DNA from 3 places in the Methylobacterium currus genome. Region 1 is predicted to be linked to each of the others. Evidence: riboswitches for the same ligand, from Rfam matches in the RefSeq annotation. Region 1 holds a riboswitch; each other region holds the start of a gene.
What was found. Region 1 has a riboswitch for cobalamin ahead of DA075_RS03485 (TonB-dependent receptor). Riboswitches for the same ligand answer to the same signal wherever they lie in the genome.
Positions count from the first base shown of each region.

Region 1 (9,587 bases):
ACGCCGAAGCCGGCGCCCGGCTGCACGATCTCGCCGACGACGACGCCGATGACCAGCGCGAGCGAGGACACCACCTCGAAGTAGATAAGCGCCTTCAGGCCGACGCGGCCGACCTTCTTCAGGTCGCCGATCGACGCGATGCCGTGCACGATGGTGCAGAAGATGATCGGGGCAATCATCATCTTGATGAGCGCGATGAAGGCGTCGCCGAGCCATTTCATCGACTTGGCGGTATCGGGCAGGACGTAGCCGAGCAGCACGCCGAGCGCGATGGCGATCAGAACCTGGATGTAGAGGACCCTGTACCAGGGCTGCGACGAGCCCGGGGCCGTCGCGGACGGCGTGGCGTGCTGCATGATCGTTCTCTCCCCGAGGTGCCGGCCGCCGCCTTCTTGGGATCGGCCGTCGCGGTGCGGCCTCTGCCGCGTGACTGTCGTGCGGAACAGGCCGCGGCCCGGACAGTGTAGAAAGTCCGCGCCCCGTGTTCCAAGTCGAAAATCAGGGAAAACCCTTCGGTTGTCCCCGCTGCGGCCCCGCTGCCTTTGCGACATCGGGAGTCGAGACCGTCCGGCGGCCGTCGCGCGTCGCAGCCGCCCACGAGCGACCGTCTGGAGGTCGGACGCAGGCGGGGCCGGGCGTGCCGTGCAGGCGCGCCGGCGTCAAGCGCCTGATGGATGACGGGGCACCCTTCAACCGTGCGACACCGATCCGTCGCGACCAGGGGGCTCGGCGACGACGAAAAATCCCGGTCTCCGCCAGGGCGGATCCCGGGATGGGTAGATTCATCCGTCGTCGAGGAGGGCTCGCCGCCCTCAGGGCGTCGGCTGGGTCCGGCGCGGGCGCACGGTCCAGCGCTCAAAGGCCGGCGTGCCGTCGTCCCGGGCGGCATCCCCGCCCGGCACGGCGGCGCCGAGGGCCTGGGACAGGCTCTCGATCACGTCGTCGATGCGGGTATCGGGATGAGCCTCCGGCGGAGCAGGCGGCGGCGGCTCGGGGGCGGCCTCGGCCTGGTGCGGCGCCTCGTGGACCGGCTCGGGCTCCGGCGGCGGAGACGGCGCCGGTTCGGGCTGCGGCGGCGTGGCGATGCGGCGCAAGGCGTTGACCACCCCGCCCTCCTCGCCGTTGCGGCTCGGCGCGGCGTAGCGGCCGAAGCCGTAGCGCGGCTCGATCAGATCGAGCACGGCGTCGAGGGCGGCGTTGGACAGGCCGATCTCGCCGGGCTGCGGCACGCCCTGGAGCGCGATGCTGCGGCCCTCGTAGGCCGCATCGGCCGTGACCTCGGGGCCGAACCACGGCGGGACCGGGAAGCCGCCCGCCTCGTCGGGATTGTCGAACACCACCGACACGACGTCGACGGTGCCGGGGGCGACGTAGCGGTCGATCAGGGCGTCGCGGCCGTTGCCGAGGGCCACCTGGGTCCGGTCGTAAGCGGCGCGGCCGGCGCAGACGTCGAGGAGGGCATCGCCATGGGCGCGCGGCACCTCGGTGCGCTCCTCGCTCGTGGCGCCGCCATCGGAGGTGACCAGGACGAGGTGGCACTGGCCGCCATCGACGCGCACGAACGAGGTCCGGCCGGATTGCGGCGGAAAGTAACCTTCGGTGATGCGGGAGGAGCCGCGCTCCTTGCGGATCAGGCGGACCAGCGCCGGCGCAACCTGGAAACGTCGTACGAGGGTCATACGCTCAACTCCACGGGGGTCGCGGCCCAGAGGCCGCGATCGGCGTCAACTCTCGCGTATCGACCGATCATGGCGACAGAATCAAGGCCGTGCTGCCGCCGCCCCCCGATTTATTGACGGAATTCTATTGTGCGGCGCGCGATGCTGGCATCATGCCCGGCTCGCTGCGATCAGGGCCTCGGCGGCATCGGCGAGCGACCGGTTCGGCCCGTCGGCGCCGAAGATCTGCCCGCAGGCGAAGGCGCCCTCGACGAGGAGGAGCAGAGCGTCGGCGAGGCGCTCGGGCGCGCGGGCGCCGAGCGTGCCGGCGACCTCGGCGAGGCGGGCGTGAAGGGCGCGCTTGCCCTCGCGTGCCGCCTCGCGGACGGGGTGATCCGCCTCCGGATACTCGACCACGGCGTTGGAGAGGCCGCAGCCGCGAAAGCCCGGCTGGGCGCTGCGCCGGGCGATGCCGTCGAGAAAGGCCACGAGGCCCGCCGCCGGGTCGCTCGGATGGGCCGCCAGCGCCTCGTCGAGGCGGGAGCGCAGGCGCACGTCGTAATCCGCCAGGCAGGCGACCACGAGGGCATCCTTCGACGCGAAGCCACGGTAGAGGCTCGGCTTCGTCACCCCGGCCCGGGTCACGATCTCGTCGACGCCGACGCCCCGGAAGCCACGGCGGTAGAACAGGTCGCGGGCGGCTGCCCGGATCCGGTCGCCGGCCCGGAGGGGTGCGGTCCCGTCACGTCCCTCCACCATGCATTCACCCTTGACGATGTTACTGACTGGTACGTAACGTCCTAGCACGATTCGGGGAGGATGTCCCAGCATGAGTTCGACCGTGTCGCCGCGGGGCCTCGCCTCCCCCGCCCCGACTGCACCCAGACCGCGCCCCTTCGGCCGGAACTACGCCTTCGTGGTGGTGGGCGTGATCTTCCTGTGCCTGCTGGCGGCCGCGGGCCTGCGGGCCTCGCCGGGCGTGCTGATCCTGCCGCTCGAGCAGGCCTTCGGGTGGAGCCGGAGCACCACCTCCTTCGCCGCCGGGCTCGGCATCTTCCTGTACGGGCTGGTCGGGCCGTTCGCGGCGGCCCTGATGCAGAGCTTCGGCATCCGCCGCACGCTGCTCTGCGCGCTGGCCCTCATGGCGACCTCGACGGGCTTGAGCGCCCTGATGAGCGAGCCCTGGCACCTCGTCGCCACCTGGGGCGTGCTGTCGGGCCTCGGCAGCGGCTGCGTCGCCATCGTGCTCGGGGCCACGGTCGTGAACCGCTGGTTCGCCGTGCGCCGCGGCCTGTTCATGGGACTGCTCACCGCCAGCACCGCCACCGGGACGCTGGTGTTCCTGCCGGGCCTCGCGGCGATCGCGCAGGCGGGCGGCTGGCGACCGGTGGTGCTCACCGTGGCCTGCGCCATCGCGGCGCTGATCCCGGTCGTCGCCTGGCTCCTGCCGGAGCGCCCCTCCGATATCGGCCTCACGCCCTACGGCGCCGCCCCCGGCACCGTCCCCGAGCCGCCCCGGCGCGCCAATCCGTTCCGCGCCGCGATCGACGGGCTGGTGCGGGCGAGCGCCAAGGGCGATTTCTGGCTCCTGTTCGGCACCTTCTTCATCTGCGGCCTCACCACCAACGGGCTGGTGGGCACCCACCTGATCTCGTTCTGCGCCGACCAGGGCATCCCGGAGGTGCGGGCCGCCGGGCTCCTGGCGCTGATGGGCGTGTTCGACCTCATCGGCACCACCGGCTCGGGCTGGCTCACCGACCGCTACGACCCGCGCAAGCTCCTGTTCGTCTATTACGGCCTGCGCGGCCTGTCGCTGATGGCCCTGCCCTTCACCGACTTCTCGTTCTACAGCCTGTCGATCTTCGCGGTGTTCTACGGCCTCGACTGGATCGCCACGGTGCCGCCCACGGTGCGCCTCGCCAACGAGACCTTCGGCGAGCGCGATGCCCCGATCGTGTTCGGCTGGATCGCCGCCGGCCACCAGCTCGGCGCCGCGACGGCCGCGTTCGGCGCCGGCCTGGTGCGGGCCTCGGAGGGCCGCTACCTCGAGGCCTTCCTGGCCGCCGGCCTCACCGCCGTGATGGCCGCGCTGATGTCGCTGATGATCGGCCGGATGCGGCAGGCGGCGCCGGCGGCGGCGTGAAGAAGCGCCGGACGTAAGCCCGCGGGCGCGTCCGGCTCCGGTTTTCCCATGCGTTTTCAGGCTTTCCGCGCCTTGCCCTGGTCAGGGCGACCGGTCTACCCCATCTGATCGGCGGGCCGTCCAGGCCTGCGACGTGAAGGCCGTTCTCCCGAGGTCATCGATGCTTACCGACACTCCCGCGGCCGGCCAGCCCCCCGCGGGCGCCCTGATCAAGGACACCACCACCGCGACCTTCCGCCAGGACGTGATGCAGGAATCCCTGCAGCAGCCGGTGCTGGTCGATTTCTGGGCGCCGTGGTGCGGGCCGTGCAAGCAGCTCACCCCGATCATCGAGAAGGCCGTCAAGGACGCCGGCGGCAAGGTGAAGCTCGTCAAGATGAACATCGACGAGCATCCCCAGATCGCCGGCCAGCTCGGCATCCAGTCGATCCCGGCGGTGATCGCGTTCCAGCGCGGGCAGCCGGTCGACGGCTTCATGGGCGCCCTGCCCGAGGGCCAGGTGAAGGCCTTCATCGAGCGCCTGGTCGGCCCCCTCGGTCCCACCGCGGTCGAGGACCTGATGGCGGAGGCGCAAGGAGCGGCCGAGGCCGGCGACCCGGACGCCGCCGCCGAGATCTACGCCGCGATCCTGGGCCAGGAGCCGGGCCATCCGGGCGCCATCGCGGCGCTCGCCCGCCTGCTCCTCGACCGCGACGACCTCGAGGGCGCCCGCCGCTTCCTCGAGGCGGCGCCGCCCGAGGCCGCCAAGGACCCGGCCATCGCGGCCGTGAAGGCGGCGATCGAGCTCGCCGAGCAGGCCGCCTCGCTCGGCGACCTCGCCGGCCTGCAGCGCCGGATCGAGGCCGATCCCACCGATTTCCAGGCGCGGTTCGACCTCGCGCTCGGCTTCAACGCCAAGGGCCGGCAGCAGGAGGCGATCGACCAGCTGATCGAGATCGTCCGCCGCGACCGCTCCTGGAACGACGACGGCGCCCGCAAGCAGCTGCTCCAGCTGTTCGAGGCCTGGGGCCCGATGGACCCGATGACCATCCGCGGCCGGCGCAAGCTGTCGACCCTGATGTTCTCCTGACGGCGCTCGCAAGTGCATCCGGGGCGCGGCATTACGTCGGACAGGTATCCACGCCGGAGGGCCGCGCCCTAGTTAGCGGGTTGCGATCCCGGGCCCGAGACGACGGGGCCCGGGACCCCTTTCGATCCGCGCGGGAGCGACGCCGATGAGCATGAACGTCGCCTACAAGGGGCCGGCCGACTGCCCGACCGAGATCCCGGTCTTTCCGCTCCCGGGCGCGCTGCTGCTGCCGCGGGGCCAGATGCCGCTCAACATCTTCGAGCCCCGCTACCTCGCGATGGTGGACGAGGCCCTGCGCACCGACCGGGTGATCGGCATGATCCAGCCGGATTCCGATACCGGCGAGACCCCGCTGTCGCCAAAGCTCTTCCGGGTCGGCTGCGCCGGCCGGGTGACCCAGTTCGCCGAGACCGGCGACGGCCGCTACCTGATCTCGCTCACCGGCATCGCCCGGTTCCGGATCGAGGAGGAGCTGTCGACCAGCACGGGCTTCCGCCGCTGCAAGGTCACCTTCGCCCCGTTCGAGAGCGACTTCCACGCCCGCGCCGGCGAGGAGGCGGTGGATCGCGCCGGCGTGCTGAAGGCGCTTCGCGATTTCGTCGAGGCCAACGACCTCAAGGTCGACTGGGCCGGGATCGAGGAGGCGCCGAACGAGGCCCTGGTCAACGCGCTCTGCATGATGAGCCCCTTCGGCCCGCGCGAGAAGCAGGCGATGCTGGAGGCGCCCGACCTCAAGACCCGGGCCGAGGTGCTGATCGCCGTGACCGAGATGGAGCTGGTGCGGGCCTCGGGAGCTGAGCCGACGCTGCAATAGGCGGCGCTTTGGGCTAAAGCCCCGGGGGCAAAGTCCCGCATCGGACCGTTCGGAAGGACCACCCGTGACCGACTCCCCCGCCTCCTTCGAAGCCGCTCGCATCGATCCGAAGCTGCTCGAGCTCCTGGTCTGCCCCCTGACCAAGGAGCGGCTCGACTACGATTCCGCGCGCCAGGAGCTGATCAGCCGCTCGGCCAAGCTCGCCTACCCGATCCGCGACGGCATCCCGATCATGCTGCCGGAAGAGGCGCGTCCTCTGGCGGATTGAGGGCGCGAAGCCGCGCGGGACAGGGCCCCGCGCGGTGTCCCGTCGACAACCGGCAACACACCCGACAATTCGGGGCGGGATGCGTTGGCGCCCGCCGCCTCCCCGTCTAAACCTCGTCGGGACGGTTCCCCCCGGGGATCAAAAGGGAACGCGGTGAGGGCACGAGCGCCCGAAGCCGCGGCTGCCCCCGCAACTGTGAGCGGCGAGCCTCCATCACCGACGTCACTGGGCGTTCGACGCCCGGGAAGACGATGGAGGGCGAAGACCCGCGAGCCAGGAGACCTGCCGTCAGCCGTGGTCACATGTGGGCCGCGCCGGACGGGGTGCGCCGGTGCCTCCACGGTGACGTGCCACAGCCCGCGAAGGCTCGTCCGTGCCTGTCTGCCGTTCTCCTTTCCTCGCGGCCCTCGCCGCCGCGTGCCTGCCCGTCCCCGCCCTCGCGCAGGACGACATCCGCCTCGACCAGATCGAGGTGAAAGCTCCGGCGCCCGCGGTGCCGGGGGCGGCCAGCGCCGGCTATCCCGGCGGCGTCACCGGCATCGGCGGGGCCTTGCGCCCGGTGGACGCGGCGAGCGCCGGGATCATCAGCGGGGCCGCCATCAACAGCCTGCCGGTCACCCGTCCGGGCGAGGTGCTGGAGGCGGTGCCGGGCCTGATCGTCACCCAGCATTCCGGCGAGGGCAAAGCCAACCAGTTCTTCCTGCGCGGCTTCAACCTCGACCACGGCACCGACATCGCCCTCCACGTCGACGGCATGCCGGTGAACATGCGCACCCACGCCCACGGCCAGGGCTACGCCGACCTCAACTTCCTGATCCCCGAACTCGTCGGCGCGGTCGAGTTCCACAAGGGCCCGTACTTCGTCCGCGATGGCGACTTCGCCTCCGCCGGCTCGGTGCGGATCGACTACCTCGACAAGCTGGACCGCAACATTGCGCTGACCACCCTCGGCAGCTTCGGGTACAAGCGCGGGCTCTCGGCCGCCTCCGTGCCGCTCGGCGCCGGCAACCTTCTGGTGGCGGGCGAGGCGCAGGCCTATGACGGGCCGTGGGTCGTGCCCGATGCCCTGCGCAAGCTCAACGGCGTCGCCCGCTACAGCCAGGGCACCGCCACGGACGGCTTCGCCGTTACCGGCATGGCGTACTGGGCGAGGTGGAGCGCCACCAACCAGATCCCGGAGCGGGCGGTGGCGGAGGGCATCATCGGCCGCACCGGCACCCTCGATCCGACAGATGGCGGCGACACCGGACGGTTCTCGCTCTCGGGACGCTGGAGCCGGTCGGACGCGGGCGGCATCACGCGGGCCTCGGCCTACGTGATCCGCTACCAGATGAATCTCTGGAACAACTTCACCTATGTCCTCAACGACCCCGTCAACGGCGACCAGTTCCGCCAGCGCGACGCCCGGGTGCTCGGCGGAGGCGAGATCTCCCGGACGTTCCAGGGCGACCTGTTCGGGTTGGCCATGGAGAACGAGATCGGCATCCAGACCCGTACCGACGACATCCGGGTCGGCCTGTTCAACACCACGGCCCGGCAATACCGTTCGACGGTGCTCGACGACCGGGTGATGGAGGCGAGCGCCGCGATTTACTACGAGAACCGGGTTCGATGGACCGACTGGCTGCGCACCAGCGTCGGCTTTCGGGCCGACGGCTATGTCGCCGATGTCCGCTCCGACACGCCCGCGAATTCGGGCCGGGCTCGCGACGGCATCGTCAACCCGAAGCTCGGCGCGGTGTTCGGGCCGTGGGCCGACACCGAACTCTACCTGAATTACGGCGGCGGCTTCCATTCGAACGACGCCCGCGGTGTCACCGCGACGGTCGATCCGGCGAGCCCGCTCTTCACCGTCGCCCGCGCGCCGTTCCTGGTCCCTTCCACCGGCTACGAGGTCGGCATCCGCAACCGCTCGATCGCCGGGCTGGAGACGAGCCTCGCCCTGTTCCGGCTCGACTTCGCCTCCGAGAACCTGTTTCAGGGCGATACCGGCACCACCGAGCCGAGCCGGCCGACCCGGCGCTTCGGCATCGAGTGGAGCAACCACTACGCCGTGACGTCCTGGCTGCGGCTCGAAGCCGACCTGACCCTCACCAATGCCCGCTTCGCCGACCGCGATCCGGTCGGCCGGCGGATCCCGGAGGCACCGACCGCCATCGCCTCGGCGGGCCTCACCTTCGGCGAAGGTCAGGGCTGGTTCGGTGCCCTGCGCTTCCGCTATTTCGGGCCGCGGCCGCTGATCGAGGACAATTCGGTGCGCTCGAAGCCGACCGCTTTGCTCAACGGCCGGATCGGCTACGCCTTCGACACCGGCGTGAGCCTCGCCCTCGACGTGCTCAACCTGACGAACGCGCGGGCCGACCAGATCACCTACTTCTACGAATCGCGACTGCCGGGGGAAGCGGCGGGCGTCGCCGACCGGCACTTCCACCCGGTCGAGGCCACGGCCCTGCGGTTGACGCTGGCGGGGCGGTTCTAGGCGACGATCCTCCGGTTTGCCCCGGCGGAGTGGCCATCCTCCCTGTCATTCCCGGGCCGCGCAGCGGAACCCGGAATGACCCTGCGGGGGTCGATCAGATCAGAGATGCTCACATAGGCGCTGGCAGATCCCGTCGCATCAGCGCGTAGACCCTCTCTCGATACGGAACCGTCTCCACCGTCCGCCAGCCGATCCTAGCATAGAGCGCTTCCGCGCTGCGGGTATAGAGCCACAGGGCCGGGACCCCGCGGGCGACCGCCTCCGCCTCCACCGCCGCGACCAGCCGGACGGCGTGGCCGCGGCGCCGAGCCTGGGGCGCCACGAAGACGCCGGCGAGCCAGGGCGTCAGGTCGGGCCGCAACTCGAGATCGTGGGCGGCCAGGCTCGCCATGCCGACGGGCTCGTCATCGACCAGGAGCACGAAGGTGCGGGGCATCGGGCCGGCCGTGGCGGAGCCGGCGGTTTCCGCCGCCGTCACCTCGGCGAGGCTGCGCCCTTGTCCCTGCGCGAAGGCCTCCCAGCGCCAGCGCGCGGTGACGGGCACGAGGTCGAGCCGCTCGGCCGTGGTGACGATCGCGTGAGGCATCGGACATCCCCCGGGACGGGCCGTCCTTCGCCCGGCGCGTCCGCTCGGGTCAATGCCACCCTTGGCCGAAGCGGCCGGTCGAGTGCAGCAAGGTGTGCCCGCATTCGAGGCAGAGATAGCGGGTCTCGACACCGCCGCCGAAGGCCTCGATCACCGGCGTCGAAGCCACCACCATGAGGCGGGCATGGGGACGCTCCTGCCAATGCGCGCGCATCTGCCCGCAGCAGGCCCGGCAGGCCGCGTCGTCGGCGCTCATCGGGGGCGGCCCGAGGCGGGCCTTGTAACTCTGCTGGGCCATGCGGCGTCAGTCTCGTGCGGTGGGGCCGCATCCGAAACGATCCCGGGATGGGTCGCCCGCCGGCTCCGCGGGATCAGCAAGAACGGGACCGGCGAGAAGAGGTGAGGCGAGCGGGCGGGAGACCGTCCGTTCGGGGTCGAACCATGCGGACGCTCCGCCGCTCGGCCGATACGGCCAAGCCAAATCGGCGTCGCTCCGCCGACCGGACGATAGCACTGTTTCGCGGGATTGCGGCAAGACTGAGCGAGGGGCAGGCTTGCATGCGAGGATGG
Region 1 is NZ_CP028843.1:756,681-766,267, reverse strand. Features, by position in the region: gene DA075_RS03520 (dicarboxylate/amino acid:cation symporter) at 1-356, opposite strand, end outside; gene DA075_RS03515 (CYTH domain-containing protein) at 813-1,679, opposite strand; gene DA075_RS03510 (TetR/AcrR family transcriptional regulator) at 1,830-2,417, opposite strand; gene DA075_RS03505 (MFS transporter) at 2,488-3,801, shown strand; gene trxA (thioredoxin) at 3,962-4,870, shown strand; gene DA075_RS03495 (LON peptidase substrate-binding domain-containing protein) at 5,016-5,684, shown strand; gene DA075_RS03490 (Trm112 family protein) at 5,749-5,952, shown strand; cobalamin riboswitch at 6,058-6,256, shown strand; gene DA075_RS03485 (TonB-dependent receptor) at 6,404-8,431, shown strand; gene DA075_RS03480 (GNAT family N-acetyltransferase) at 8,541-9,017, opposite strand; gene DA075_RS03475 (hypothetical protein) at 9,067-9,315, opposite strand.

Region 2 (9,587 bases), 660 kb from region 1:
ACGGCCGACCACGTACCAGCCGGTCGGCATCGGGAAGGTGCCGACCGCGGCGAGCCCGCCGCCGATCAGCAGCGCGTTCGCCGGATGCGGCGGGCGCGGCGTGGCGCGGCGCGAGACCGCCAGTTCTCTCGGGAGGCCGCCCAGATAGGCGAAGCCCGGGGCGAAGCCGTACATGTAGACCCGGTACTCGGCTCCTGCATGGAGGGCGGCGACGCGCTCGATCGAGAGCCCGGTCGCCTGCGCCACGGCGCCGATATCCTCGGCATGATCCGGATCGTAGCAGCAGGGCAAGGTCCAGAGGGCGGCGCCGGCCCGCGCCGCGCCGGGCGTTGCCGCCAGCGCCAGCACCCGCGCGGCGAGCGTGTCCCGGTCGAGGACCAGGGGATCGTAGTGGATCATCAGCGAGCGGTAGGTCGGCACCGTCTCGCGCAATCCCTCCGGCGGCGCGGCGCGAAGCGCGTCGTCGAGGGCCAGCACCCGGTCGTGGATCGCCGGATCGACGGTGGTGCCGAACTCCGCCACCAGGGCGGCCTCGCCGGCATCGAGGAGGCGGGGGCTCTCCATCGGCGGTCAGGCCCGGAACGGGGCGAGGCGCACGCCGGCGCCTTCGAGCCGGGCGCGCACGGCCCGGGCGGTGGCGACCGCATGGGCGGAGTCGCCGTGCACGCAGACCGAGCGGATCGGCGTCGGCAGGCGCCGGCCGCTCGCCGCGATGATCGCTCCCTCCTGCACCATGGCGAGCACGCGCTCCGCGGCCTCGGCCTCGTCGGTGATCATCGCGCCGGGCTGGCCGCGGGGGATCAGGAACCCGGCCTCGGTGTAACCGCGATCGGCGAAGATCTCCTGGTGCACGTCGAGGCCCTGCGCCTCGCCCGCCGCCACTTGCGCGGTGAGCGCGATGGCGAGCAGCGACAGGGACGGATCGACGGCCTTGACCGCGCGCGCGATGGCGTCCGCCACCGTCCGCTCCACCGCCGCGAGATTGGCGAGCGCCCCGTGCGCCTTGACGTAGGTGAGGCGGTGGCCCGCATAGGCCGCGAGCCCCGCGGCGGCGCCGATCTGGTAGGCGACGAGCCGCTCGACCTCGCCGGGGGTGAAGGGCAGGACCCGGCGACCGAAGCCCCACAGGTCCGGGTAGCCCGGATGGGCGCCGACCGCGACGCCGCGCTCCCGCGCGATGGCGAAGGTGCGGGCCATGATCTCGGGATCGCCCGCATGCAGGCCGCAGGCGACGTTGGCCGAGGTCACGACCTGCAGCATCGCCGCGTCGTCGCCGCAGCGATAATCGCCGAAACCTTCGCCGAGGTCCGAATTGAGGTCGATGGACAGCATGGCGGGCACTCCGGACAATGAAGCGGGTGCCTGTTCCTGGCATCGCCCCGGCGCCCCTGCAACCCGCGGGCCGCGCCGCCCGGGGTTGTCCCCCGCGCCGTCCCTTCTTCAGAGCGCCAGGGCGCTCACCGAGAGGTCCAGGGCGCTCCTGGCGAGCCAGAGCACGCCCCAGCCGAGCAGGCCGAACCATGCCAGCACCAGCGGGACGCCGAGCGCCAAGGTGAGCACCATTGCGGCCCGGCGCAGCCTGGCCTCGTATGAGGCAGCGAAGGTTGTGCCCTGTCCCCCCGCGGACGCCTTCGTGTCGAACTGGATCATCGCTACCGGTCCCGGAGAAGTCGTACCGCCGCGGTGGCAAGGTGCGGGCCCACCGGGCAAGAGCGGCGAGTCGGCGCGGGAACGCCGGATGGTTAATAAAGTTCCATCACAGGCACGACATCTCATGCCGCGGATTGTGCCGGAGCGGAACGCGCCGGGATGAGACAGTGTGGTGGATTCTTAAACCTTGTGCGTTGACGCCACGGCGGCGTCCCGCCATCGTCCCAACACGGTCAGGTTGCGACAACCGCCGCGCGGCCCGCTTCCGCCGCGGTAACCGAGGAGCCGGGCAGGCCCTGCCTGCCGATCCGGAGGTGCGATCATGCGTGACGGACTACGCCGCTCCGTCGGCCTCGCCCTGTTGCTCGGCATCCTGTGCGCGCCTCCGACGCGGGCGCAGGGGCCCGCCGCCCCGCGCCCATGGAGCGACCCGCCGACGAAGCCAGCCGAAGCGCCGCCCGTGACGGAGGCGGCGAAGCCCGTCGAACCCGCTGCGGCGACACCGGCGCGAACGGCCTCGAAACCCGCCCGGATCGCGTCGCGGCCGCGCAAGGTGGAGCGGCCGGCGCTGGCGCGGCGCAAGGCCGAGCAGCGGGAGCGCGTCGCGTCGCGTCCGATCCGGCGCCCGGTCGCCGAGGCGCCGTCCCGCCGGGTCGTCGCGTTCCGGACTCCGTCGGAGCCGCGGCCGGTGCGGGCCGCTCGACCGCTCCCGCCGGACATGGCGGGTTACCGTGCGGGCTACCGCGACGTCGATCTCTGGATCGATGCCCGCGCCGACCGGATCCGGCGCGCCCGGGATGGCGGCCTTCTGGTCATGCGCCGCACCACCATCGAGGACCCGATGGGCCGCCAGATGCAGATCCTGCACCCCGTCGAGGACGAGGACGAATAAGCCCCGCTCACAGCCACGGCCGCAAGGCGAGGTGGGCGCCGAGGAGCAGCAGGCCGACCAGGAAGGCGCGCCGGAAGGTCGGCGCCGAGACCCGGCCGCGCAGCCACTGCCCGGCCGCCATGCCGAGGAGCGCCGGCGCCAGGGTCGCGAGGGAGGCGGCCCCGGCCGCGAGCGGCAGCGCGCCCTCCCGGGCGAGACCGGCGGCGAGCGCCACGGTCGAGACCGTGAAGGACAGGCCGAGGGCCTGGATCAGCCCGTCGCGGTCGAGGCCGAGCGCCTGGAGGTAGGGCACCGCCGGGATCACGAAGACCCCGGTCGCCCCGGTGACGAGGCCGGTCGCGAGGCCGACCGCCGGCGACAGCCAGCGCTCGGCACGGGCCGGCACCCTGACGGCGAGGCCGGCGAGGCCGGTCACCGCGTAGGCCACCAGTGCGACGCCGAGCGCGCTCGCCGGGCCCGGGCCCTTGGTCCCCGCGATCAGCCCGGCGCTCGCGACGGTGCCGATAGCGACAGCCGCCATCATCGGCCAGAGCCGCCGCAGCAGGGCGCTAGAGCGCGGCCCGGCGAGGAGCTGCCAGATATTGGTGACGAAGGAGGGCACGATCAGCAGGGCCGCGGCTTGCGCCGGGCTCATGACCGTGGCGAGCAGCCCGACCGCCACCGTCGGCAGGCCGAGCCCGATCACGCCCTTGACGAAGCCGGCGAGGAGGAAGGTGACGAGGATCACCGCCCAGCCGAGCGGGCCGGCGGTGCCGGCGAGGAGATCGGTCAAGGGATTCTCGTGTCAGTCGCGGCCGATCAGGTCCCGGAGCATCGTCTCCGGGCTCGGCAGCGGGCGGGCGGGGGCGTCCGGCGGGGTGACGCGCGGCGAGACCGACGCGTCGACCGGGTGCCCTTCGAGGAGGAGGCCGGCGGCCAGGATCGCGAGGGCGAGGGCGATGAGCCCGAGCGGCCCCGGTCCCCCGGGACGGAGCGGGATGCGCGGCGGCATGGATGAAGTCCTCCGTGGCGATGCCGGCAGCTTGGGCGGCGGCGGAGGGTGCAACAAGCCGTAAGGGGCGAACGGTGCCTTCGCGGGGGATGGAGGCCGCCCTCCGGACGGTCCGAGCCCGGAGATCAGGCTGCGGCGCGGTCGGCGAGCGCGCTCAGCACCCCCATCGCCTCCTCGCCCCGCGCCGCCGGCACGAACAGATGGTCGTGGTGGAAGGCCGAGACGGCGTTGACGGCGATCCCTGCTTCGGCGAGGCGCGCCGTCACGGCGGCGAGGAAGCCGACGGCGCTGAGCGAGGACTGCACCGCGAGGGTGATCCAGCGGCACGGGAAGGCGACGGGCAGGCCGGCCCGCGCGGCCTCCGCCTCGGACAGGATCAGGGTCGTGCCTTCCGCCTCGCGAAAGCTCATGACGACGCCGAGGCCCGCCGGCACCGCACCCACGCTCATTGTGGCGAAGACGTAAGTCCCGGGCCGCAACTCCGGCCGCATCCCCGCAAGGAGCCGGCCCAAGTCGACTTCGCCACTCATCAAGTCGACTTCGCCACTCATCAAGTCGACTTCGCCACTCATCAAGTCGACTTCGCCACTCATCAAGTCGACTTCGCCACTCATCAGGTCGGTTTCGCCGCTCATACGGCCAGCGGCTCCAGCACCCGGCGCAGGTCCTCCGGCAGCGGCACCGGGCGCTGCGTCGCCCGGTCGACATAGACGTGGACGAAGTGCCCCTGCGCCGCGGCTTCGTCATCGTCGTTGCGGAACAGCCCAACCTCGTAGCGCACGCTCGACGTGCCGCGATGCGCGACCCGGATCCCGGCGGTGACCCGGTCGGGAAACGCCATCGAGCGGAAGTAGCGGCACCCGGTCTCGACCACGAGGCCGATCACCGGGCTGTTCGCGATGTCGAGGGCGCCTTCCGCGATCAGCACGCTGTTCACCGCCGTGTCGAAGAAGGCGTAATAGACCACGTTGTTGACGTGGCCGTACACGTCGTTGTCGGCCCAGCGGGTGGTGATCGGCACGAAGCGCCGGTAGGCGGCGCGGGTCTCGGGGGGCGTGCGGCCGCTCAACGGACAAGCCTCGCGAACAGAGGGGAGGAACCGGACCGTAGGCCGGCCCGGCTCCGGCGATCAAGCCGTGGTCACGCCCCGAACGTCTCCGGATCCGGCCCCATCCGCCCGGCCGGATCGTCCATGGAGGCGATGCGGTCGAGGTCGTCGGCATCGAGGGTGAAGCCGTCGATCTCCCGGTTCTCGCGGATGCGGGCCGGGGTGGCCGATTTCGGGATCGCGACGGTGCCGCTGTCCCTGTGCCAGCGCAGGACGACCTGGGCCGGGGTGCGGCCGTGCTTCTCGGCGATGGCCCGGATCACCGGATCCTCCAGCACGCCGCCTCGGCCGAGCGGCGCCCAGGCCTCGGTGACGATGCCGGCCTCGTCATGGAAGGCGCGCAAGGCGCGCTGCTGGAAGCGCGGATGCAGCTCGACCTGGTTGATCGACGGCGTCGAGCCGGTGGCGTCGATCACCCGCTTCAGGTGCTCGACCGTGAAGTTCGAGACGCCGATCGAGCGGGCGCGGCCGTCCTCGCGCAGGCGCATCAGGGCGCGCCAGGTGTCGACATAGGCGCCGCGCTGCGGCACCGGCCAGTGGACGAGGTAGAGGTCGACATGGTCGAGGCCGAGCCGGGCGAGCGATTCCTCGCAGGCCCGCAGGGTCTCGTCGTAGCCGTGGCGGTCGTTCCAGACCTTGGTGGCGACGAAGATCTCCTCCCGCTCCAGGCCGGAGGCCGCGATGGCGCGGCCGACCCCGGCCTCGTTGCCGTAGACCGCCGCGGTGTCGATCGAGCGGTACCCGGCCTCCAACGCCGCCCCGACGATCGCCGGGGCCTCCTCGTCGGAGAGCCGCCACACCCCGAAGCCGAGCTGGGGGATGCGCTTCCCGTCGTTCAGGGTCAGGACGGCGTCGGACATGAGCGGAGCCTTTCGGCGGGGTCTGACAGGGAACCAACGCCTGATCTGGGTCGCACCCCGCCGATGTCGAGCGCCGTGGGCGACGTCGCCGGGCTACTTCACCAGCGGGCAGCCGCCCTCGGCCATCGGCCGGAAGGCTTGGTCGCCCGGAACGGTCTCGAGGAGCTTGTAATAGTCGTAGGGGCCCTTGCTGTCGGCGGGCGCCTTCACCTCGTAGAGGAACAGGTCGTGCACCGCGCGGCCGTCCTGGCGCACCGTGACGGTGCCGAAGAGCGGATCGTTGATCGGCTTCTCGCGCATCGCCGCCACGACCTTCTCGCCCTCGATGGTGCCGGTGTCGCGCACCGCCCGCAGGTAGGCCAGGGTGGAGGAATAGACGCCGGCGTGGTTCTCGGTCGGCATCCGGCCGTTCATCCGCTCGGCAAAGCGCTTGGCGAAGGCGCGGGTGCCGTCGGTGCGGTCCCAGTAGAAGGCGCTGGCGAGCTGGAGCCCCTGCGCCGCCTTGAGGCCGAGCGCGTGGGTGTCGGAGAGCTGCACGAACAGGGCGGCGAGCCGCATCTCGGGCATCACGCCGAACTCCGCCGCCTGCTTGACGGCGTTGATCATGTCGGCGCCGGTGTCAGCCAGAGCCAGCACCTGCGCGCCCGACCCTTGCGCCGAGAGCAGCGGCGAGGCGAAGTCGCCGGCATTGAGCGGGTGCTTGCTCGATCCCTTCACGGTGCCGCCGGCGGCCTTGAGCGCCACGGTGGCGTCGCGCTCGAGCGCGTGGCCGAGCGCGTAATCGACGGTGACGAAGTACCAGGACTTGAGGCCGCGGCCGGCGATGGCCCGCGCGGTGGCCGACCCTTGCGCCCAGGTATCCGAGACCCACTGCACCGTGGTCGGCGCGCAGGCCTTGCCGGTGAGGTCGGAGGTGAGGGCGCTCGAGGCCAAGGCCACCCGGTGGCGCTCGCGCATCAGGTTGGAGACCGCGAGCGCGACGGCCGAGTTCGGCAGGTCGACGATGGTCGAGACGCCCTCCTGGTCGAGCCAGCGCCGGGCGGTGGCGAGGCCGATATCGGGCTTGTTCTGGTGGTCGGCCGAGACGACCTCGACCTTGAGCTCGCCCGCCTCCTTGGCGAAATCCTCGACGGCGAGCTGGGCCGCCGTCACCGAGCCGGTGCCCGCCTGGTCGGCGAAGGGCCCGCTCATGTCGCTGAGCACGCCGATCTTGATCGGCGCCTTAGCGTCCTGGGCGAGGGCGGACGTCCCCAGGGCGAGCGACAGGGCGAGGCCGGCGGCGCCGGCGACCCGTGAGCGGAACGACATCGGGGGACCTCCCAGGATGATGGTGCCAGGACGTTTTTGTCAGAGCTTAAGCACGACCCGAGGGGGCCGGTTCGGGGCCCTGTATGTCAGGGGTCCGGGGCGGCGTCGATGCGGATCGGGCGGCGTGGCCGAGAAAGCTGGGGTCTGAGGCCGGGGGCTGGTGAGGTTCCGTGATCGTTGCCTGACGTGAATCTGGAGCGGGCACCTGGTTTGTGGACACGCCCTCCGCGGCGCGCATGAACCCTCCCCCGCAGAAGGGGGAGGGTTCATGCGCGAGGCTCCGAAAGTGGCGATCATGCCCACGCCCAACCATTGCTCCTTCGTAACCGAACCGCTAAGCTTCACCCCGACGGTTCCCTTCGGGGATCAAAAGGGAACGCGGTGAGGGCTTGCCCGATGCCGCGGCTGCCCCCGCAACTGTAAGCGGCGAGCCTTCCATCACTCACGTCACTGGGGACCCCTAAAAGTCCCTGGGAAGACGATGGCAGGCGCTGACCCGTGAGCCAGGAGACCTGCCGTCAGCCGTGGTCACACGCGAGCACGTCGGGCGGGGTGTCCTGATGGGTGTCGAGGCGATGGCGTGAGGCCGTCGCCCCGCTGTCGTTCGCGGTGACGTGCCACAGCCCCGCGCCGTCCCGCCATGCTCAGCCCCGCCTTCCCCCGATCGGCCGACAGGACGCGCCTGGCGCCACCTGCGCATCGTCCGGGATGGCAACAATGTAACTTTATAACGTTACATTTTTGGCGAGACCGGCTAGGGACGGGGCGGACGCCCTCCCCGGAAACCGACATGCCCGCGCAAAGCGCCCGACGCGCCACGACACTCGCCGCCACCCTCGCCGCCCCGCTCCTCGCCGTCGCTCCGGCTTGCGCCGAGGAGATCGCCCTCGACCGCATCGACGTCGCGGGCGCCCGAGGTCGCGAGCAGGCCGCCGCCGGCCTCAACCTCGCGACGCCGTCGCGCTCAGGCAGCCGCCTCGGCCTCACCCCGCTCGAGACTCCGGCGAGCCTCGACATCATCAGCGGCGAGACCATCCGGGCCCGGGGCCAGAACACCGTCGAGGAGGCGGTGACCCAGAACGCTGTCGGCATCACCAGCATCGGGGCGCCGGGCAACGGCAACCTCGCCTTCACGTCGCGAGGCTTCGCGGGAGCGGGATCGGTGCAGCAGCTCTATGACGGCACGAGGCTCTATGTCGGGGCCGGCACCGTCACCTTCCCGTTCGACACCTGGTCGGCGGAGAGGATCGAGGTGCTGCGCGGCCCGGCCTCGGTCCTCTATGGAGAAGGGGCGATCGGCGGCATCATCAACGTGGTGCCGAAGAAGCCGAGCTTCGTGCCCATCGGCGAGGCGCGGGCGGCGATCGGTTCCGACGGCCTCGCGCGGCTCGCCCTCGACAGCGGCGGGCCGGTCGGCGAGGACCTGGCCTACCGGCTCAACCTCAGCGGCAACCGGGCCGACGGCTGGGTGAAGCCCGACGGCGATTTTCGCAACATCGCCCTCTCGGCGGCGGTGACCTGGCGGGCGGCGCCGGACCTGAGCGTCACCCTCTCGCACGATCTCGGCTACAACGAGCCCGCCCGCTACTGGGGCTCGCCGCTCGTCGGCACAAGGGTGCGGGACCGGCTGCGCTTCACCAACTACAACATCCAGGATTCGCAGATCGCCTGGTTCGACAACTGGACGCAGCTGCGCACCGAGTGGAACCCGAGCCCCGACATCACGATCCGCAACACCGCCTACCGCCTCTCGACCGAGCGGCACTGGCGCGACGTCGAGCAATACACCTACCAGCCGGCCACCGGCCTGATCCGGCGCAGCGACTACATCGAAATCTTCCATCACGAGGAGCAGATCGGCAACCGCCTCGACGCGACGCTCCGCGGCAGCCTGCTCGGCTTCAAGAGCACGACGGTGATCGGCTTCGACGTCAACCACATCGACTTCCGACGCGACAGCAACGCGCCGTTCGGCGGCGAAACATTCGTCGATCCGTTCAACTTTGCGCAGGGGCGCTTCATCAACCTCGCCGGCACCCGCACCGACATCGTCTCACGTACCCGCCAGGCCTCGGTCTTCGCCGAGAACCGGCTCGAACTGACGCCCCAATTCGCCCTGGTGACGGGCCTGCGCTACGACGCGCCGAATGTGGCGGTGAGCCGGCCCCTGGCAGGAAGCCGCTTCGAGAAGACCTTCGATTCGACGAGCTACCGCGTCGGAGCCGTCTACACTCCGACGCCCGACCTCGCCCTCTACGCGCAATACGCCACCGCCGCCGATCCCCTCGGCAGCCTGATCACCACCAGCGTGGCGCAGTCGCAGTTCCAGCTCGCCACCGGCGAGCAGGTCGAGGCCGGCGCCAAGGGCCTGTTCGACGGCGGGCGCGGCGAGTGGACCTTCGCCGCCTACCACATCCGCAAGGACGACCTGCTGACCCCGATCCCCGACCGGCCGACGGAAGTGGCGCAGGTCGGCAGCCAGTCGTCCCGTGGCGTCGAGGTCGCCGTCGCCTACCAGCTGTCGGAGGCGTGGCGCATCGAGGCCAACACCGCCCTGCTGCGGGCCCGCTACGACAATTTCGCACAGACGATCGGCGGGGCGCTGCTGTCGTTCACCGGCAAGGTCCCGGTCGACGTGCCCCAGCGGGTCACCAATGTCTGGCTTTCCTACGCCTTCGCGCCGGGCTGGGTGGCGCGGCTCGGCGTCAACGATGTCGGGCCGGTCTTCAGCGACTTTGCCAACACGGTGAAGCGGCCGGCCTACACGCTGCTGAACGC
Region 2 is NZ_CP028843.1:99,387-108,973, forward strand. Features, by position in the region: gene DA075_RS00470 (5-oxoprolinase subunit B family protein) at 1-564, opposite strand, end outside; gene DA075_RS00475 (5-oxoprolinase subunit PxpA) at 571-1,332, opposite strand; gene DA075_RS00480 (hypothetical protein) at 1,441-1,650, opposite strand; gene DA075_RS00485 (hypothetical protein) at 1,973-2,542, shown strand; gene DA075_RS00490 (sulfite exporter TauE/SafE family protein) at 2,550-3,314, opposite strand; gene DA075_RS00495 (hypothetical protein) at 3,327-3,533, opposite strand; gene DA075_RS00500 (ACT domain-containing protein) at 3,659-4,063, opposite strand; gene DA075_RS00505 (acyl-CoA thioesterase) at 4,165-4,602, opposite strand; gene DA075_RS00510 (aldo/keto reductase) at 4,674-5,501, opposite strand; gene DA075_RS00515 (ABC transporter substrate-binding protein) at 5,595-6,809, opposite strand; cobalamin riboswitch at 7,143-7,343, shown strand; gene DA075_RS00520 (TonB-dependent receptor) at 7,600-9,587, shown strand, end outside.
Region 2: another riboswitch for cobalamin. It lies ahead of DA075_RS00520 (TonB-dependent receptor); the one in region 1 lies ahead of DA075_RS03485 (TonB-dependent receptor).

Region 3 (9,587 bases), 170 kb from region 1:
GCGTCGAGAGCGACACGGCGGTGCTGTCGGCGGCCATCGCCCGCTGGCTGCGCACCAACGACCGGCTCACCTCCCCGAAATTCTTCCTCGGCGAGAGCTATGGCGGCTTCCGCGGGCCGCTGATCGCCCGCAAGCTCCAGGACGACGTCGGAATCGGGCTCTCGGGGCTGGTCCTGCTCTCGCCGGTGCTCGATTTCGGCTATCTCCAGCCGCCGCGGCACAATCCGTTGGGTGCCGTGACGCGACTGCCCTCGCTCGCCGCCGCCGGCCTGGAGCGCCGCGGGGAGACCCCGGACCCCGCCCGCATGGCGGAGGCCGAGGCCTATGCCACCGGCCCCTACCTCACGGATCTCCTGCGCGGGCCCGCCGATTCCGCCGCCATCGACCGGATGACCGAGCGCGTCGCGGCCCTGACCGGGCTCGATCCCGCCCTGGTGCGCCGCCAGGCCGGCCGGCTCTCGGGGTCGAGCTACCAGCGCGAGGCCGACCGCGATGCGGGGCGGGTGGCGAGCGCCTACGATACCGGCGTCACCGGCTGGGACCCGGATCCGAGCGCGGCGCAGGGGCGCTTCGTCGATCCGATCCTCACCGCCATGCAGGCACCGCTCACCAGCGCCATCGTCGACCTCACCGCCCGCACCCTGAACTGGCGGGTGCCGAACCTGCGCTACGAGCTTCTCAACAACGCGGTCAACGGCAGCTGGAACTGGGGCGGCGGCCGCTCCCCGCCGGAGGTGGTGGGCGAGTTGCGCCAGGCCCTCGCCCTCGACGGGGCGATGCGGGTGCTCGTCGCCCACGGCTATACCGACCTCGTCACGCCCTACTTCGCCTCGAAGCTGATCCTCGACCAGATCCCGCCCTATGGCCGCGAACGGCGCCTCTCGCTGTCGGTCTATCCCGGCGGCCACATGTTCTATTTCCGCAAAGGCTCGCGGGCGGCCTTGCGCGGGGACGCGCTCCGCCTCTACGAGACGGCCCTGGCCGCGCGGCGGAGCGGCGGCGACGGACGATGACGAGCGGGGCACGATGCGGCGGACGGTGATCGGAATCGCCTTGATGGGGCTCGGCTTGATCGGGCTTCCTCTGGCCGGCTGCAGCAGCACCGACCGCGCCGCCCCGCCGGTGAACCTCGCGGCCCCGGTCAAGCCGCCCCCGCCGCCCGCCCCGAGCTGGGGCCCGGTCCTGGCGCAGGACGGCACCTGCACCGGGTCGGTCCCGGCGACGGCGACCGAGATCGCCCCCGGCATCCCCGAATGCGAGCTGGTGCGGCTCAAGGGCAAGCCGCCGACCGACGTGCTCGTCGGCGAGAGCGGGCGGGGCCAGCGCGAGGTGCAGGTGCTCTACACCGAGCCCGGCGCGAAGGAGCTGTATTTCTTCGTCAACAACCGCCTCGACCGGATCGTGAAGTAGGGCGAGCCGCACCCCACCGATTCCGGACGGCCGCCGCGCAGGTGCGCGGCGGTCCCGTCATGCGCTAACTTCATCGACGTCAGGCACTCCCCATCGGTCCGGGGACGTCCGCAGGCCGGCAAAAGGGACCACGAGCGTCATGCGTGAACCGAACGCGGTCGATTTCTGGCGCGGCATCGCCCTGATCACGATCTTCATCAATCACATCCCGGGCAACGTCTTCCAGAACTACACCTATTCCCAGTACGGGATCTCGGACGCGGCCGAGCTGTTCGTGTTCCTGGCCGGCTGGTCGATCGGCATCGCCACACGCGGGCGCGACGGGGTGCCGGAGCCGGCAGGTCGCACGGTGCTGCGTCTGCTCTCGCGCATGGTCGAGGTGTATCGCGCCCAGCTCGTCATCACCGCCATCGCGCTGGCGATGCTGGCGGGTGCGGCCCTCTACCTCGACAACCCGCTGCTGGTGGAGTGGCACAATGCCGGGCCGATCTTCAGCGACCCGATCCAGGCCACCGTCGGCTGGGTGACGCTGCTGCACCAGCTCGGCTTCTTCAACATCCTGCCGCTCTACGTCGTGCTGCTCGGCCTGGCGCCCGCCTTCGTGCTCCTGTCGCGGGTGCATCTCGGCCTCGCGATCGGGATCTCGATCCTGCTCTACGCCGTCAGCCTGGTCTTCGAGATCAACATCCCGAGCTGGCCGATGGAGGGGCACTGGTTCTTCAACCCGCTGTGCTGGCAATTGCTGCTGGTGCTCGGCTTCGCGGCGCATGAGTGGCGGCGCAGCTCGGAGCGGTTCCTGGCCTGGCGCCGCAGGCTGATGCCGCTCGGCATCGTCATCGTGCTCGTCGGCGCGGTCCTGTCCTGGTTCAACCTGCGGCCCGACCCGCTGGCGGTGCCGGAGCCGCGGCTCCTGTTCATCTTCGACAAGTCCTACCTGTCGCCGGCCCGTCTGGTGCACTTCCTCGGCGTGCTCCTCGCCTTCCAGGCGGTGTTCGGCCTCGTCCAGCCACGGGCGCGCTGGCTCACGCGGCAGCTCGCCGGCCTCGGCCGAAACTCGCTCGCGGTGTTCTCGGTCGGTTCGGTCGCCAGCCTCGGTGCACAACTGATTCGTTTCTGGAGCGGGGGAGGTTTCGCGACGGACATATTTGTCGTAGGGTGCGGGTTGGCTTCTCTCTCCTTCACGGCATGGTTCGTCGAATGGCGCTCTCGCTCTCCCCGGCCCTCCTCGGCGGCGTGAGCCTCGCCATGGCGTCGTGCCTCGGCTTCGCCGTGCAGGCGCAGTCGACGACGCCGCAACCGGCCCAGGTTCAGCCGGCGCCCGTCCCGCCCCAGCCGGCCCTTGCCGAGATCCCGGCGCTCCAGGCCACCGCGCCGAGCCCGGACGCGCCCGATCCGAGCCTCTCCCCGGAATGCCGGGTGCCGGGCTCCAAGCTCTACACGCTGGCCAAGCTCAAGGCGGTGAAGAAAGCCCTGCGCGAGCACCGTGCCGTCCAGGTCCTGACCATCGGCTCCAATTCCGGGGGGCTCGGCACCGCCGCCACCTACCCGGTGCGCCTCGAAGACGCGCTGACCCGCTCCCTGCCCGACATCGAGGTGACGGTGGAGAGCCGCGGCGTCTCCGGCGAGATCGCCTTCGGGGCGGCCGAGCGCCTGCGCAACCAGGTGGCGGAGATCGAGCCCGACCTCGTGGTCTGGCAGGTCGGCGGCAACGACGCGCTTGCCCGCGTCGACATCGAGGACTTTTCGCAGTCCCTCGCCGAGACCGTGGCCTGGATCAAGTCCCACGGCATCGACGTGGTGCTGGTGGATCCCCAATACACCGCGAGCCTCGCCAAGGACGATTACTACCGCCAGTTCGTCCAGGCGATCCAGAAAGTCGCCGAGCGCGAGCAGGTGCCGCTGGTCCAGCGCTACGAGGCGATGCGCTACCTCGCCACGCGGGCGATCAGCGCCCTCAAGGGCGACACGGCGCAGTCCGGCGCGGGCTTCCGCCTGGCCGATCTCGGCTATCGCTGCATGGCCGAGCATGTCACCCGGGCGATCACCGTCTCGCTGCTCCAGCCCGACGTGGCACCGGTGCCGGTGACGCCGGTACCGGCCAACTGAACCGCCGCGTCGCCACCTTTCTTCACACCCGCCACGTCAATCCGGGGCCGCGCCGCGGAACCCGGAATCCGGACACTCAGGTGATCCAGGATGACGCGGAACGCGATCCGCCTATTTCCGGAAAGCCTGCGGCTCCGGATCCCGAGCTCCGCGACGCGGACCCGGAACGACGTCACGGATGGCACCAACGTCGAGAGAAGGCAGGACAAGAAGCAATGCCAAAACCCTGGCTGATCGCCGCCGCCTGCATCGCTCTCCTCGCCGTGCCCCCCGCCTCCCACGCCGCTGAACCCCTGCGCCTCGTCCTCGCCACCGCGACGCCCGGGGGCGGGTTTCCGGCCTATGGCGAGGCGCTGGCGGCGGCGATCCGGGAGGTGGATCCGGACCTCACCCTGGAGCTGCGCGCCAGCAAGGGTTCGACCGAGAACCTCGTGCTCCTGCGCGACGGTCAGGTCGATCTCGGCCTCGTCCAGGGCGAGTACGCCTACGAGGCGCTGTCCGCGCAAGGCACGCCCCCGGCCGTGACGGTGGTCGCGCCGGTCTACGCGGCACCGGGCCTGTTCGTGCTGCCGGCCGAGAGCCCGGTGCGCGGCATCGACGACCTGCGCGGCAAGCCGGTCGCCCTCGGCACGCGGAGTTCCGGCCTCACCGCCATGGGCCGGACCATCCTGCGCGGATCGGGCATCGACCCCGAGCACGACATCCGCCCGATCCTCCTCGACCATGCCGGCGACGGCCCGGCGATGGTGCGGGACGGACGGGCCGCGGCCCTGTTCGGCGGCGGCACCGGCTGGCCGGGCTTCCTGGCGATGGCCGAGGCACCGGGCGGCGCCCGCTTCCTCGGCCCCTCGGCGGCGGCGCTTCCCGCGATCCTGGCGGCGAGCCCGTCCCTGCGGCGCATCACCGTCCCGCCCGGCACCTTCCCGGGCCAGGATCAGGCGATCGAGACGGTGGGGTCGTGGAGCTTCATCCTCGGCAAGCCCGGCCTCGACCCGGCCTCCGCCGCCCGTCTCGTCGCGGCGATCGACAAGGCGAAGCCGGCCCTCGCCCGGCGCCTGGCGCATGAGCGGCCGAGCGATCCCCGCGATCTCGCGGAAGCGGTTCCGGCTTCGTGGCTCCACCCCGCCACGGCGGCCTTCCTGCGCGGCGAGTAGGCCACGGTCGCATCATCGGCCGGTGTGTTCCCGTGGACACATAGTCTGAAACGTTATTACAGTGCGTTTCCAAGTGTTGCTCCCCGGCGGGCGGCCTGCCATGGATGCGGCCGCCAAGGTTCCCCGGGTGCGAGCCCGCGGGTGAAGAGGGAACTCGGTGAGCCGTTCGGATGCGCAGGTATCCGCGGCGAGGCCGAGGCTGCCCCCGCAACTGTGAGCGGAGAGGTTCCGCCGCCGATGGCCACTGATGCTCCGACACCGGGAAGGCCGGCGGGACCGATGATCCGCGAGCCAGGAGACCTGCCTTGAGCCTGCGCCGTCCGGCGCGGTCACGTCCTGCGGGCGGTGCGGCCCCCGGGGGAGCGCTCGGGCTGTCCGCCGCGTGGCCGCGCGGGCGCCGCCTGCTGCTCGCCCGGAACGCGCCGCACGGCAACCATCGAGTGCGCTCCGTGAGAACCCGTCCGCCGCTCCACCGTCCCCGATCCGGCCCGCGCCCGATGCCCGTCCTGGCGACCGCCCTGGGCTTCAGCCTCGCGGTCAGCGCCGCGCAGGCACAGGAGACGATCGCCCTCGACGAGGTCGTGGTGGAGGGCCCGCGTCCGTCCGGGCCGGCGCTCCCGGCGCTCTCCTCCGCGGCTGCTGGCACGATCGGGCTCATCGGTCCCACCCCGGGCTTCCGCGGCGACCGGGCCGTCAGCGCGACGCGGACCGACACGCCGCAGCGCGACGTGCCGCAGGTCGTCACCGTCGCCCCGCGCGAGGTCATCACCGATCTCGCCGCCACGCGCGTCGACCAGGTCTTCACCTACACGCCCGGCGTCGCCCAGCAGAACAATTTCGGCGGCCTGTCGGTGTTCAGCTACGCCATCCGCGGCGTGACCACCTCCGAGTTGTACAAGAACGGCTTTCCCCTCAACCGCGGCTACCCGCCCCCGCCCGACGCCCAGAACGTCGAACGGATCGAGGTGCTCAAGGGCCCCGGCGGCGGCCTGTTCGGGCGCAGCGACCCCGGCGGCCTGATCAACATCATCACCAAGCAGCCGACGCGCGAGCGCTTCGTCGAGATGGGCAGGCTGTGGGGCTCGTTCGGGCAGGTCCGCGGCACGGTCGATTCCGGAGGCAGCCTCAACGAGGACGGCACGCTCCTCTACCGCTTCAACCTCGCGGCCGGACGCCAGGACAGTTTTCGCGATTTCGTCGACGGCGACCGGCTCCTGGTCGCGCCGGTGGTGAGCTGGCAGGTCACGCCCGACACGAAGGTCACCGTCGAGACCGAGTTCCTGCGCAACCGCACCGTGTTCGACCGCGGCGTCATCGCCATCGACAAGCAACTCGGCTTCCTGCCGATCTCGCGCTTCCTCGGCGAGCCGGGCCAGAGCATCCATCAAGCGTCCGACTCGATGCAGGTCCGGATCGATCACCGTTTCGATGCCGACTGGCAGATGCGGCTCGCCACCTATTTCAACACCGGAAGCCTCGTCGGCGAAGCGGCCGAGATTCGCGCCATCGCGGCCGACAACCGCACCGTCTCGCGCGACCGCAATTTTCGCGATTACCGCTGGGACGTGGCCATCGGCCAGGCCGAACTGGTCGGACGCTTCGACACCGCCGGGATCGGCCACACCCTGCTCCTCGGCGTCGAGCGCGAGAGCACCGACAGCCGCACGGTCTACCTGCGCTCCAACGTCCGCACCAACCCCTACGCGATCGACATCTATGATCCACGTTACGGCCAGCCGCCGCCGCCGTACACGATCCCGCGCAACAACATCGAGCACATCACCAACACCGCGCTCTACGCGCAGGATCAGCTCGTTCTGTCGCCGGAATGGAAGGCGCTCGTCGGCGTGCGGTTCGACATCTTCGAGGATTCGTTCCGCGAACGGGTTCCGCGCAGCCAAGCCGACCAGAGCTGGGCCGCCGCCTCGCCACGGGCCGGCCTCGTCTACCAGCCGCTCCCGGAACTCGCGCTCTACGCCAATGTCGGCACCAGCTTCCGGCCGAATATCGGCCCGGATGCCGCCGCCGCATCGCCCGGCCGGCCGGTCGAACCCGAGACCGGCCTCGGCTACGAGATCGGCACGAAGCTCGACCTGTTCGGGGGAGCGTTGAGCCTCACCGGCGCCGCCTTCCGGGTCGAGCGCCAGAACGTGCTCACCCCCGATCCGCGCAACAGCGGCTTCTCCATCGCGGCGGGCGCGGTGCGCAGCCAGGGCTTCGAGTTCACGGCGGCCGGTCAGATCACGCCGGAGATCAAGCTCCTAGCCGGCTACGTCTTCGCCGACGCCGTTGTCACCAAGGACAATCTCCTCCCGGTTGGTGCGGCACTCATCAACGTGCCGCGCCACTCGGGCAGCCTGCTCGCGGTGCACGAGGTGCAGGAGGGCCCCTGGAAAGGCCTTGGACTCGGCGGCGGCGTGCGCGCCGTCGGCGAGCGGGCGGGCGACGCCGCCGGCAGCGGCTTCCGGCTGCCAAGCACCATCGCGGTCGATGCGCTCGCCTATTACCGCTGGGAAAATGTCCGGTTCGGCCTGAACGTCGAGAACGTGTTCGACACCACGTATTACGAAAGCTCGCTCAGCGCGTTCCGGGTCTATCCGGGGGCGCCGCGCCGGTTCACCGGCACCCTGTCGGTGCGATTCTGATGGCAGCGTTCCTCCGCAAGGGCGATGCCGGCCGCAAGGGCGATGCCGGCCGCGATGCCGCCGCCGCCCGCGCCCGGCGCTACCGCCAGGGCCTCGCGCCGGTCCTGGCTCTCCTCGCCGCCGAGGCCGGCAGCACGCCCGAGGGCATCGCCGCCTCCTTGACCCGGCGCGGGGTGCGCAAGCCCCGCGGCGGCCGGGTCTGGACGCCGCCGGACGTGCGCCGGCTCCTCTCCCGGCTCGCCGCCGAGACCGGGTCATGACGGCACAGGGCACACCCTCCCCGCGCATCGGAGCGATCGATGCCTTGCGCGGCCTCGTCATGCTCCTGATGCTGGTCGACCACGCGCGGGAGACCTTCTTCCTGCACGCCCAGGTCCGCGACCCGATGGATCTCGCGGTCACCGCCCCCGACCTGGTGGTGACGCGGCTGACCTCGCATCTCTGCGCGCCGGTCTTCCTGTTGCTCACCGGGCTCTCGGCCCGCCTCTATGCCGGCAAGCACGGCACGGGTGCGGCGTCGCGCTTCCTCCTCACCCGCGGCCTGTTCCTGATCCTGCTCGAGGTCACGCTCGTGAACCTCGCCTGGACCGGCCGGCTCCTGCCGCCGGTCCTCTACCTGCAGGTGATCTGGGCGATCGGGCTCAGCATGGTCGCGCTCGCGGGCCTGATGCGGCTGCCGCAATGGGCGCTGGCGACGGTCGCGCTCCTGATCATGCTCGGGCACAACCTCCTCGACGGGATCGTGCTCGCGCCGGGCCAGGCAGGCTACACGCTGTGGTCGATCCTGCACCAGCGCGGCCTCCTCGACCTGCCCTGGGGTGTGGCCCGCACCTCCTATCCGGTGCTGCCCTGGATCGGCGTCGCGGCGGCGGGCTACGCCCTCGGACCGTGGTTCTCCCTCGATCCCGCCCCCCGGCGGCGCCGGCTCCTCGCCCTCGGGGCCGCGGCCCTTGCGCTCTTCCTGGTGCTGCGGGGGCTCAACGGCTATGGCGAGCCGGTGCCGTGGCAGGCCGGCCCGACCATGGGGGCGACGGTCCTGTCGTTCCTGAACCTCACCAAGTATCCGCCCTCGGCCGACTTCCTGCTGCTGACGCTCGGCCTCGGGCTCTGGCTCCTCGCCCTGTTCGAGGCGGTGCCGGCCGGGCGCCTCGCCTGGCTGCGGGTGTTCGGAGGCGCACCGTTGTTCTTCTATCTCGTCCATCTCTGGCTGCTGCGCGGGCTCTCTCACCTCGCTCTGGCGCTCGGCCTCGCAGGCGCTTCCGGCCGGATCGAGGCCGGTGCCCCGGCGCAGCTCTGGATGATCGCGGCGCTGATCAGCCTGCCGCTCTTTGCCGCCTGCCGCTGGATGGTGGGCCTGAAGCGGCGGGGGCGGCATCCCCTGCTGAGCTACCTGTGACGACGCGAACGAACCGTCGCTGCCGCGTGCTGTGGCGTTGATCTGGGACTGTCCGTCGTGGTCGACCTGCGCCGTCGGCAGGCTCGTGGTCGAGAGCCAGAGCGCGGGCAGAAGGACCGATAAGCGGGGGAGCAGAGTCAGGCCGCGATCATGCCTGTTGTTGCATCGACGCGCCCGCGCGCGGGGCAGGACGGGGATGTCCGCTGGTCGAACGCGCGGTCGCGGTGCTTGATGGCCGGCCCGTTCGGCATGTTTCTCATCTATGGCTAGGACGCCACAAAAAGCCGCCTCATCCGCGATTCCGGCAGTCTATCCGCGTGCCGCGCGTGAATGCAGCCGCATCCTTCGGATCGTTCCCGAGCAGAAGCATTTTTCGGCAGGCTATTCGATGCGTCATGCCATCAGAAAGGCTGGAACCCACCTGCCGCGCCGACGTTGTTAACCCCAGATGAACTGAGGAGATCACCCATGCGGACAGTCTTCACCGCCGGCGCGGCTGCGATCATCCTGGCCGGGTTCTCGGCTTCGGCGATGGCCGAGGAGACCACCGTGATCCATCGCGACCGGGCGCCGGGCATCGCGGTCGAGCATCGCGAGGGCATCGTCGAGCACCGCGACATCACCACCGGCAGCGTCGATTGCGGCTCCAAGACCGTCCACAAGGAGGACGGGATGGGCAATTCCAAGACCGTTCACAAGGAAGGCTGCAACTGACGTCTCGCGCCTTCAGGCGTGATCGGCAGCGGACCGCCCGGCGGACCGCTGTCACCCCGGACGGCTCAAGGGAGGGCGACGATCTCGCTTTCCCGAACGGCGCGCTCGCCCATCCGCGAGCGGATGCGATAGGCGGCTTCCCCGTTGCGATCCTCCGGCATC
Region 3 is NZ_CP028843.1:928,010-937,596, forward strand. Features, by position in the region: gene DA075_RS04220 (S10 family peptidase) at 1-1,013, shown strand, start outside; gene DA075_RS04225 (hypothetical protein) at 1,027-1,410, shown strand; gene DA075_RS04230 (OpgC family protein) at 1,550-2,647, shown strand; gene DA075_RS04235 (SGNH/GDSL hydrolase family protein) at 2,608-3,516, shown strand; gene DA075_RS04240 (TAXI family TRAP transporter solute-binding subunit) at 3,732-4,670, shown strand; cobalamin riboswitch at 4,769-4,992, shown strand; gene DA075_RS04245 (TonB-dependent siderophore receptor) at 5,168-7,315, shown strand; gene DA075_RS04250 (hypothetical protein) at 7,315-7,575, shown strand; gene DA075_RS04255 (acetyltransferase domain-containing protein) at 7,572-8,711, shown strand; gene DA075_RS04260 (hypothetical protein) at 9,180-9,425, shown strand; gene DA075_RS04265 (hypothetical protein) at 9,491-9,587, opposite strand, start outside.
Region 3: another riboswitch for cobalamin. It lies ahead of DA075_RS04245 (TonB-dependent siderophore receptor); the one in region 1 lies ahead of DA075_RS03485 (TonB-dependent receptor).